2 linked regions of the Parashewanella spongiae genome follow. Each later gene encodes a partner of the first gene's protein in a complex. Links are inferred from orthologs where the notes say so. Each region holds a gene or a part of one and is shown in the gene's direction. Other genes may lie near its edges.

The links. Proteins that work in one complex are often made in the same cells at the same time.
Region 2: the proteins of lolE (region 1) and lolA are in contact, whole or in part, in a cryo-EM structure (PDB 7ARM), measured with the Escherichia coli proteins. The link is inferred for Parashewanella spongiae from one-to-one orthologs.

Annotation. Positions count from the first base shown.
Region 1 is NZ_CP037952.1:1,765,877-1,773,932, forward strand. The notes cover bases 2,778-5,776. They hold lolE (lipoprotein-releasing ABC transporter permease subunit LolE), read left to right. Parts: upstream 2,778-3,649; coding sequence 3,650-4,903; downstream 4,904-5,776. Other genes in these bases: E2I05_RS06780 (lipoprotein-releasing ABC transporter permease subunit), read left to right, coding at 2,778-2,911; lolD (lipoprotein-releasing ABC transporter ATP-binding protein LolD), read left to right, coding at 2,916-3,650. Outside these bases: E2I05_RS06770 (ankyrin repeat domain-containing protein), read left to right, coding at 1-972; E2I05_RS06775 (hypothetical protein), read right to left, coding at 1,012-1,590; more of E2I05_RS06780, read left to right, coding at 1,685-2,777; E2I05_RS06795 (DUF2062 domain-containing protein), read right to left, coding at 5,988-6,491; E2I05_RS06800 (DNA internalization-related competence protein ComEC/Rec2), read left to right, coding at 6,532-8,056. UniProt on the Escherichia coli protein: Part of an ATP-dependent transport system LolCDE responsible for the release of lipoproteins targeted to the outer membrane from the inner membrane.
Region 2 is NZ_CP037952.1:2,853,282-2,856,464, reverse strand. Bases 1-2,782 are described here. They hold lolA (outer membrane lipoprotein periplasmic chaperone LolA), read left to right. Parts: upstream 1-955; coding sequence 956-1,609; downstream 1,610-2,782. Other genes in these bases: E2I05_RS11150 (replication-associated recombination protein A), read left to right, coding at 1,619-2,782; E2I05_RS11160 (DNA translocase FtsK), read left to right, coding at 1-947. In the rest of the region: more of E2I05_RS11150, read left to right, coding at 2,783-2,950; fluoride efflux transporter CrcB, read left to right, coding at 2,943-3,183. UniProt on the Escherichia coli protein: Participates in the translocation of lipoproteins from the inner membrane to the outer membrane.

The DNA of each region.
Region 1 (8,056 bases):
GTTAATCAAATAACACATACAGGTTACGCGCCAATTCATTTAGCTGTTTTAAGGGGGAATATAGCGCTTGTGGAACAATTATTATCTTTAGGTGTAGAAACAGAAACGCAGACCAATATAGTGAAAGCTGGCAGTGGTTCACAACATTCGGATGGTCTATTACACCTAGCTGTTAGGCATGACAAGCAAGAGATGCTCGAATGGCTTTTACAAACTGATTTTGGAAAAGAACAATTGCATATTGCAAATGAGCAAGGCGCAACACCAGTGTTGCTGGCAGCCATGCAGGGGACAATCAGTGCAGTAAGCATCTTGATTAAAGCTGGAGCGAAAGTAGGGCGCAACGATCGCGAACTCGAAGGAAGAAACGCTCTACATTTATCCGCAATGAATGAACGTTTAGACGTTTTTAATTTTTTCTGGGACCAACCACAGTTTTATAAAAAGGATAAAGATAAGAAGAATAAAGATTTAGTTAAAATTGCTATTTCTTGTGAACGCCCTGAAACTTTAAAAGTTATGTTAGCTAGCTCGCATTTTGACCCTCTCGAATATGATAAAAATGGACAAAATTACCTTCATTATGCCGCCGGTTCAAGATCTCCTAAATGTGTCGCTGTGCTAGGGAAAAAAGTACAGGAACTGGGAGGGTTACAACGGCGAATAACAAACCTTACATCAGGTGATAGCAATAAAACTGCTTTAGAAATTGCTTTAACATATAGACGAAGCGAAAATGTTGAGATTTTAAAAGAACTGCTAATGGATTCGAGAAGAGTCCAAAGACTTGTTAAAACACAAACACCAAGTCATTCTGTTAAAACAGAAAATTCGCCTAAAATACAGGATTACTATGCAATACAAAACAGTCTACTAGGGTATTTCCCTATCACTGGAAACCCATGTGCTGATCACTTGTTAAATGATCAAATTTGGCAAAGCACACAGGCAAGGATACATCATGGTCGGTGATATTAAACAAATGTTTTTATCCAAAACCGACAATAATGGTTATTGCTGTCGGTTTTGACTTCGTTTTTTCAGCATCTTTTGTTGCACACTTAAGCTTGCTTTCACGAGTAGTTCAACATCAGCTTCTATAATTTGCTGAAAACTCAATGTTAACACCCATTTGTTTGCTTCATTTGGATGCGGTTGGCAATCATCGACCGATGTTATCGCTAATAATGCAATCAGTTCATCTCGAATAAATACAGTCGATTTATAATGTTGGCCTATTTGAGCAGAAAAGTCGGTTAATACTTCAATTCCACCGCCACCAAACTTTAACCCGAGGGCTGGCTCACCATCTTGAGGTTCGCTTTCGAGAACGTATTGCAAGATGAGGTCAATTTTTTTTGATTGCAGTTTGAGGTAATCAACGACTGACTTAGTGTCACTTTCAAGTTGTCGGAGTTGCATCAAGCAGTTTGATTCAACATTTTTAACTTCACTGAGTAACTGTAATCCAATAGATTGCAGTCCTTGGAGTTCATTTTCTGTGGGTAATCCCTGATCTTTAGGCCAAAGTGTTAAAAAAGCCTTGAAGGAATGAGGCACGCTGAAATACGGGTTAGAGTCGTCGGTCAAGATTTGCCTCTTTATTTATGGGGATAATATCCTTATTATCGTGCCTATCTATATGATTTAGCAAGTTCGACGCACAGGATATCACTCATCTTCCATGAATTTTAAATTCGTTACTTATGTCGGTTATCGTTATTGGCGTTCTAAAAAGTCAAATAGCTTTGCATCTTTCATTACTTTTTTTGCGGTTACTGGGATCTTTCTTGGGGTTGCATCATTAATTATTGTCAGTTCAGTTATGAACGGCCTCGAAGGACAATTGAAAAATAAATTGCTAGGCTCTATCCCGCAGTTAACCATAAAAACAGTCGACCCTATTGATAATTTGAATGATAGATCATCAAAAATCATAAATTTGCCTCATGTGTTAGGCTTAGCGCCCAGTGTAGCGACTGAAGCTATGGCTCAATCACCCAGCACGATATCAGCTGTTCAACTGTATGGAATGTTTCCTCGGGATGCCGAATTAGTCGCTAGCGTAAGTGAGCATATCTACCCAGGGTCAATGGAAGATCTTGTTTCGGGTAAATACAGAATTATTTTAGGTGGTGAATTAGCCAGAAGACTCAAAGTCTCGATTGGTGAGCAAGTTCGCTTGCTAAGTGGTGATGGCGTTATCTATTCACCGATTGGACCGGTTCCCAGTCAGAGGAAATTTACCCTTGTTGGTATTTTTGAAACTGGCTCTCAAGTTGATGCACATGTTGCCTACGTGCATTATAAAGATGCACGTCGATTAACCAGAAAACAACCAAGTGAAGTCAATGAGCTTAGAGTATTTCTTGATGATCCATATAAAACATCGGTATTAGAGGATCAAATAAGGAAAGTATTTGATAAGCAACAAGTGTCAATAACAGATTGGCGTAGCACTTACGGCAGTTATTTCGCAGCGGTTAGGATGGAAAACAATATGATGTCCTTGATGTTGAGCCTAATCATTTTAGTAGCCGCTTTTAATATCATTTCGTCGCTGGTTATGATGGTGATTGATAAAACTACAGATGTTGCAGTATTGAAAACTCAAGGGTTATCTACAGCAAATGTAATGGGCGTATTTATGATCCAAGGGACATTCAATGCAATTTTAGGCCTAATAGCTGGCTTGGTTGTCGGTGTGATCATCAGTTTAAACTTGAATGACATTTTATCAGTAATGGGCATTTCAATATTGGGCGTTGGCCAAAGTTTGCCTGTTGTGATAGAAGGCCACAGACTTTTGGTTATTGGTATTGGTACCTTGGCGATTAGTTTGTTAGCAACAATATACCCAGCGCTAAGTGCAGCTAAAGTTGAGCCTGCAAATGCATTACGACATGAATAAATAAATGGATAAATTGATGAAACAGCAAGCCATATTAGAAATCGAAAATGTCTGTAAAAGCTATCATGATGGTGATGTTACTACTCAGGTATTAAAAAACGTCAATCTGACCGTTTATTCGGGCGAGCAATTAGCAATTGTAGGTAGCTCTGGATCGGGTAAAAGTACTTTACTTCATATTATGGGTACCCTTGATAAACCAACAAGTGGTAAAGCAATGCTTGAAGGAGAAGATCTATATCAAGCAACTGCAGCTCGGAAAAATCAAATTCGCAATCAAGATCTTGGTTTTATTTATCAGTTTCATCATTTATTGCCTGAGTTTTCTGCGGTAGAAAATGTGGCAATGCCAGCTTTGATTCAGGGAGTCAACCGCTCCCATGCGCTTGAAAAAGCAAAAAAACTGTTAGTTAGAGTTGGGTTATCCCATCGGTTGAATCACATTCCTGCTGAGCTATCTGGTGGTGAACGTCAACGAGTAGCAATTGTTAGGGCACTGATTAATTCTCCAAAGTTAGTACTTGCTGATGAGCCTACAGGTAATTTAGATGCAAAAAGTGGTGAAACCATCTATCAGTTGATTCAAGAGTTGGCTGAGCAACTTGGTACTGCATTTGTTGTTGTAACCCATGACAACCAGTTGGCTTCAAAAATGGATAGACAACTACAAATGAAAGATGGCAGTTTGCAAGAAACTACATTACAGCATAATGAGTTAGCTGTAGAAGGTGCCAACTAATGAGTCGTAGTTTGGCATTAACAGTAGGATGGCGGTTTTATCGGGCTAGGCAGTCAAATAAATTTATCAGCTTTATCGCATTTGCATCCACGGCGGGCATAGCATTAGGTGTTGGTGTATTAATTGTTTTGTTATCGGCAATGAATGGTTTTGAGAAAGCGCTTGAAGAGCGACTTCTTGGCGTAACACCTCATGCTGAACTAATTGGTGTAAATGCGCCAATTGATGACTGGCAACGGCTTATTGATGATGCAAAAAAAATACCGGGTATCGCGGCGGCGGCACCGTTTATGAAAATAAATGGATTAGTACAAAAAAAGGGTGGTTTTCAAGCCATTCAACTTGTCGGCATAGATACTCAGCTTGAAGGTGCGGTTTCAACTCTGCCTCAATTTACGGATAAAGTAAGTTGGAATAGTCTTGGTCCAAAACAAGGTAATCATGTCATTGTTGGTAGGAGTCTGCTTAAAAAGCTCAATTTGGAGATAGGCGATACATTGGCATTGTACGTGCCAAAACAAGTTTCTGGTTCATCAAGTAATTTTGCATCAGCTAAAAGTCACCGATTCGTCATTACAGGCACGTATACGCTGGGTGGAGAACTAGAGTCTACTACAGCTTATATCCCCATGGACTATTCTCAGAGTTTACAGGGGTTTGGTAATGAAGTGTCTGGCGTGCGCTTAAAAATGGATGATGTTTTTATGGCTCCTCGATTGGTAAGGCAATTAGGCTATAGCCAAGAACAGATAGTAAATATGCTGGATTGGACGAGAACTCAAGGTCATGTTTATCAAGATATTCAACTTGTTCGATTAGTCATGTATTTAGCTTTAGCCTTGGTTATTGCCGTTGCGTGTTTTAATGTGGTTTCAACCCTAGTGATGTCAGTTCGAGATAAGCAATCTGAAATTGCAATATTAATTACAATGGGGTTAAGTCGCTCGTCAGTCATGCAAGTTTTTATGGTGCAGGGCACGTTAAACGGAATTATTGGTTGTAGTATCGGTGCTTTCATTGGTGTGATTTTAGCGTTAAACCTAAGTGCACTTGCGAAACAAATAGAAGAATTATTTAATGTACAGATTATTTCTGGCGATGTTTATTTTATTGATTTTCTTCCATCTGAGCTGCAGTGGAATGACGTTTATATTTCAGTCGGGTTGGCATTAGCAATGAGCCTGTTATCAACACTCTATCCGGCGTGGAAAGCCACTAAAGTAGATCCGGCTGAAACTTTATCTGGTGGATAAGTCAATATGGACACTAGCACAGGGTTTAAGTAGAGTAGGCTACTTTAACCTAAAAACATCAGTTGAACGCTGAGTATACGCGTAACTATTTGAGCGATATGATGATTTTATCATCAAGGCTTTCATCCAATGAGTGAAGTGCTCTACGCTCACAAGCTTGCTAAAATGACTGCTATTTGCGTTGTAACTTTTGCAAGTAGAATAACTACTTGCTGCAAGCTACGCCTTACTATCAGCCATTTTTTCTACGCTTGAGAACGCAATCAACTGATGTTTCTAGCTTTAATGAACTGGTGATCTCTCCAAAATAATTCATTGAAAATATTAGTTACTATTTCGTCATACCAAGCATAGGCTGGTATCTAGGGGCTGTTTATCTTTCAGGATTAAATTTTGGGCTATTTGAGCATTTATCTGTTCAAGGCGTAAGCAGTGAAGCTTAGTCATCTAAGTAAACGGGTTACAACACAGAACAGTGAACGCTCAAAAGCATCTATGACAGCGTAAATAGGTCATTTCTACTGCGTTATCGCTTGCTTATTTGGAATACCAAACCGCACAAGCTCTGTCTTGTATAAAACGACCAATTTATCGCTGCAAAAATAATCACGAAAGATAAACAGCCCCCCTAGTGTCTTTGTAAAAATTAACAAAAATCACTGGATACTCACCTTTTGAGTATGACATAACGGTTTGAATTTACGTTATTATTAAACAGGCTTTATTTTCTTATCAAACATTAGGGTCTGTTGATCTTTTATGATTAAATTTTGTGCTATTTGAGCATTTATCTGTTTAAGGCGTGAGCAGTGATGCTTAGCCATCTAAGTGAGCTGGTCACAACACAGAACAGTGAATGCTCAAAAGCATCGAAGAAAGAGAGAGCGTAAATTGGTCGCTCTTTCTAAATAAAAGGTGCTGCGTTATCGTTTTCTTATTTGGAAACGAAGTAACGACAGTTTTGTATGTCGATAATAACCAAACCTCACAAACTCTGCCTTGCATAAAATAACCAATTTATCGCTGCAAAAACAATCACGAAAGATTAACAGACCCTAGACGGGAGAACGATTTGTTGTTCCCCTTACTTTCTTCTCTTCCAGCGATTTACTACTGAAAAGCGCCATAACTGTTTAATGATAAAGTAGCTAATAATTGACGATGTGAAACCTAATACTAAACAACCCAGTAAGAATGGAGGGCCTATGGTTGATAAAGAATGTTCTAACCATTGCCAGCTTAGTTCAAACGTAAATTCTCCAATCGGTTGATTGAGTAGTTTAGTACCAAGCCAATAAGCCGCATAAAATAGAAATGGCATGGTAAATGGGTTAGTAAGCCAAACTAATGCAACTGATAACGGCAGGTTAACGTTAAAAAATATGGCTAAAGCCGCTGCCATGATCATTTGAAAAGGAATAGGAGTCCAAGCGCAAAATAAGCCAACGGCAAATGCTCCAGGTGCCGATTTTCGATTTAATGCCCACAAGTTTGGATTGTGGAGCAAGCTCCCAAATATCCTTAAATGTTTATGCTCACGGATGCTGTGAGGGTCTGGCATAAATTTTTCAATAAATTTCTTTGGCATAATGCTACTGCTAGTTTAACTTAATGTAATGAATCGATTTATGTTTGGCTTTTGTGCCACTTCATTATCAGCGATTTTTTGGCATTCGCTGCTGCCGTTTGAATTTTTTGTCCCAGTAATAATGTTGTTAGCTATTATTCTCTATTACCGAGTATGGCTGCTTTCTGGCGCCATAATTTCACTCTTATGGCTTAGTGTTTACAGCCACTTCTTATTGAGTTTTCAAACAAAAAACGACTTAAATGAACTCAAAGTTAAAGCTGAAATCATATCACTTGTCACCCAAAACAGCGACTGGCTTTCAGCAGATATTGCGTTAATTCAACCAAATGTAACTTTTTTGCCCAGAAAAAAACTCAGGATTTCTTGGCGAACTACGCAAACCGTAAAAGTTGGGCAAGTGTACCAATGGCAATTAAAGCCTAAAAGTATTACTGGGATATTAAATAAAGGCGGTTTTAATCAACAAAAGTATTATCTGAGTCGACATATTTTTGCTAAAGCTAATGTGAAAAGTGCGGAACTTACCGGTGAACAACAAAGCTTGAGGCAGCAACTTCTTTTTAGCTTGAGTAAAGCGCTTGGTAAATTCAATAATAGTGACTTAATGTTGGCTCTGCTTTTAGGTGATAAATCTCAGTTTTCAAACCATCGCTGGGAAACATTACGGCAAAGCGGAACTGGGCATTTAGTTGCCATTTCAGGGCTACATCTTTCAGTGATAAGTGCGTGGCTGTTTTTGTGTTCGTTTTGGTTTATGACGCGGTTGAGACAGGCTCAAGGGAAGTCAAATTTAGTATTCGCAATTGTTGTTTCTTGTTTTGGTGCCTTATTCTATGCGTATTTAGCTGGTTTTGCTATTGCAACTCAGCGTGCATTAATTATGTTGCTTGTTGTCATGGGACTTGCTCTATTTCGGCGTTTTTCGTCGCCATGGGAAAGATTGTTGATGGCGTTGTTTGTTATTCTTATTATTGATCCATTAGCAGTGCTTAGTGCTGGGCTATGGCTTTCGTTTACGGCTCTAACACTTATTCTGTTAAGTATCAGTCATTATCAAAAGTCTCGTTCTATAGGGAAAAATACTTATCAAAAAATTAGAGTTCGTCTAAAGCAATTTATACTCATTCAGTTATGTTTATCTATTGGTTTAGGGCTGTTAGGTGCATTACTTTTTGGTGGAATGAGTGTTCACAGTATTTGGGTAAACCTGCTTGTGGTACCTTGGTTTAGTGTTGTAGTCATTCCTTTAGCTTTCATTAGCCTTATTATTTGGTGCGTGGGCCGATTGTTAGGATTGAACTGGGATTACGGCTTTGAGCTGACAGATTTAAGTCTTCAACCTTTTAGCTGGATAGTCGAACAAGTCCATAAGTTGCCATTCAGTTGGGTTCATTTCTCTGAAGTATTAATTATTCCATCAGTCCTTTTTTTAATTGCAATCATTAGCTTCGCGATCATTCATAAGACTCAATACAAATGGATGTCACTAATACTGATGCTGCCATTACTTTTCAATCTAGGTAAAATTCTCATTTCTCAATCAAACAGTTGGAACCTTCATT
Region 2 (3,183 bases), 1.1 Mb from region 1 along the record:
TTGACCCAAAAATGCTCGAACTCTCAGTTTATGAAGGAATTCCACACTTATTATGTGATGTAGTTACCGACATGAAAGAAGCCGCTAACGCACTACGGTGGTGTGTGGGGGAAATGGAGCGTCGATACAAGCTAATGTCAGCGTTAGGCGTGAGAAATTTAAAAGGTTATAACAGCAAAATAGCATTGGCGAAAGAGCAAGGAGAGCCAATAAAAGATCCGCTTTGGAAGCCAAACGATGGGCTTGAAGAATACGCTCCAGATTTAGAAAAACTACCTTCTATTGTTGTTATCGTCGATGAATTTGCGGACATGATAATGATTGTTGGGAAAAAAGTTGAAGAACTTATTGCTAGAATCGCACAAAAAGCCCGTGCCGCTGGTATACACCTTATTCTTGCGACACAGCGACCATCTGTAGATGTGATAACAGGTCTCATTAAAGCTAATGTTCCAACGCGTATTGCGTTTCAAGTGTCGTCTCGAATTGACTCTCGTACAATTCTTGATCAGCAAGGCGCTGAAACACTGCTTGGAATGGGTGATATGCTGTATCTGCCACCAGGCACATCGGTTCCCATTCGTGTACATGGTGCATTTATTGATGATCATGAAGTACATAAAGTTGTCGGTGATTGGAAAGCCCGTGGAAAACCTCAATATATTGATGACATTTTGAATGGATCAAGCGAAGGTGGCGAAGTACTTTTACCTGGTGAAAGCTCTGAATCAGAAGAAGACATTGATGCGCTTTATGATGAGGCGGTTGCATTTGTCACAGAGACTAGACGTGGCTCTATTTCTAGTGTTCAGCGAAAGTTTAAAATAGGCTATAACCGTGCGGCAAGAATTATTGAATCTATGGAAACACAAGGCGTGGTAAGTTCACCTGGTAACAATGGCAATCGTGAAGTTTTAGCTCCACCACCTCCGAAAAATGATTATTAGGGTACAAAATGAAAAAAATTATAGGTCAGTTTTTTTTTACATCACTTGTGGTGTTTTCTTCTCAAGTTCATGCTGACGCTAAGGACGAATTAAAACAGCAGCTTAATCAAGTTAAAACACTTCATTCAAAATTCACACAAAATGTAGTGGATGTTAATAATAAAAATATTCAACAAGGTTCAGGAATTTTTTCTTTAGCTTATCCTAATCAACTATATTGGCATTTAACTGAGCCTGATGAGTCACTGATCATTGCCAATGAAAAGAGTGTTTGGCTATATAACCCTTTTGCTGAGGAAGTCACTATTCTAGATTTAGAGCAAGCCGTTTCTACATCTCCTATGACATTATTGATCCATAGAGATGAGGCTACATGGTCTAACTATAGGGTCACTAAAACTGAAGTTACTAAAGGTTCTCCAAAAGATGATAGCTGCTATTCAATTACACCAAAATTCTCAGACTCGACAGTCGTGAAAGTGGATGCATGTTTTAATCATAACCGATTAAATAAGTTCGCTATATTTGATTCTCAAGGCAACATCAGCACTTTTGATTTAACTGAGCAACGTAATCTTAATGAAGAAGAAAGGTCAATTTTTAACTTTGTTATTCCAGATAATGTTGATGTTGATGATCAACGTGCAAAAAAGATCCAGTAGGCACAAGTAGTGAGTAGTTTGTCATTAGACTTTTCTCCAGATTTTAGGCCTCTTGCAGCGAGAATGCGACCTGAAAGTATTGAGCAATATATTGGTCAAGAGCACATTTTGGGAGTGGATAAGCCTCTACGTAAAGCGCTAGAAAATGGTAAAGCTCATTCTATGCTTTTTTGGGGGCCGCCAGGCACAGGAAAAACGACCTTAGCAGAGTTGATAGCTCATTATACCAATGCACATGTTGAACGTATTTCAGCCGTTTCTGCGGGTGTTAAAGATATTCGTGCTGCTATCGAACAGGCGCAATCTATTGCTCAGTCCCGTGGTCAACAAACACTACTATTTGTCGATGAAGTTCATAGATTTAACAAAAGCCAACAAGATGCTTTTTTACCTTACATCGAAAATGGAACCGTTATTTTTATTGGTGCAACCACCGAGAATCCTTCATTTGAAATTAATAAAGCCTTGTTATCAAGAGCGAGAGTTTATTTAATTAAAAAACTTACTGATGATGAAGTATTGTTACTTGTACGACAAGCTAATGAAGATAACGAAAAAGGGCTAGGTCAAAGAAAGTTAATACTCTCAACTGATACACTAAAAAAATTAGCACATGTGAGCGATGGTGACGGTCGCAGAGCGCTAAATTTACTCGAACTCATGGCGGACATGGTGAGTGATGGCGCTGAGCTGACATCTCAGTTGCTTAACGAAGTAGCAGGGCATAAAGTTGCAAATTACGATAAAAAGGGCGACCAATTTTACGATTTAATCTCTGCTGTGCACAAGTCAATCAGAGGTTCAGCCCCAGATGCAGCTTTGTATTGGTTTTGTAGAATATTAGAAGGTGGCGGTGATCCCTTATACGTTGCCCGTAGGCTTCTTGCTATTGCTTCTGAAGATATAGGCAACGCCGATCCAAATGCAATGACAGTTGCTCTTAATGCATGGGACTGTTTTCATCGTGTTGGCCCAAGTGAAGGGGAGCGGGCTATCGCGCAAGCTGTTTTGTATTTAGCCAGCGCACCAAAAAGTAATGCCGTTTATACCGCTTTTAAAGCGGCCAGAGCATTAGCAAGAGATGGTGGAGACAAGCCAGTACCAATTCATCTTCGAAATGCACCTACCAACTTGATGAAAGATATAGGTTATGGTGCTGAGTATCGTTACGCTCATGATGAGCCAAATAGCTATGCAGCAGGTGAGAATTATTTCCCAGAAGAGTTTAAGGATGTAAAACTTTATCACCCTACAAGTCATGGTTTTGAAAAACGAATCCAATCAAAATTAGAGCAATTATCAGAACTTGACCTTATAAGTGAGAGAAAACGTTATGATTAACGTGCTCTTTGTTGCTGTGGGCGGTGCAATCGGTGCCACTTTACGATATTTGATCTCAATATTTATGATTCAAGTGTTTGGAACCGGTTTTCCTTTTGGTACACTGTTAGTTAATGTAATCGGTTCGTTTTTAATGGGATTAATTTTTACTCTTGGTGAAGTTTCACATGTACCGCCAGACTACAAAGCCTTTTTTGGTGTTGGAATGCTGGGTGCGCTGACAACTTTTTCCA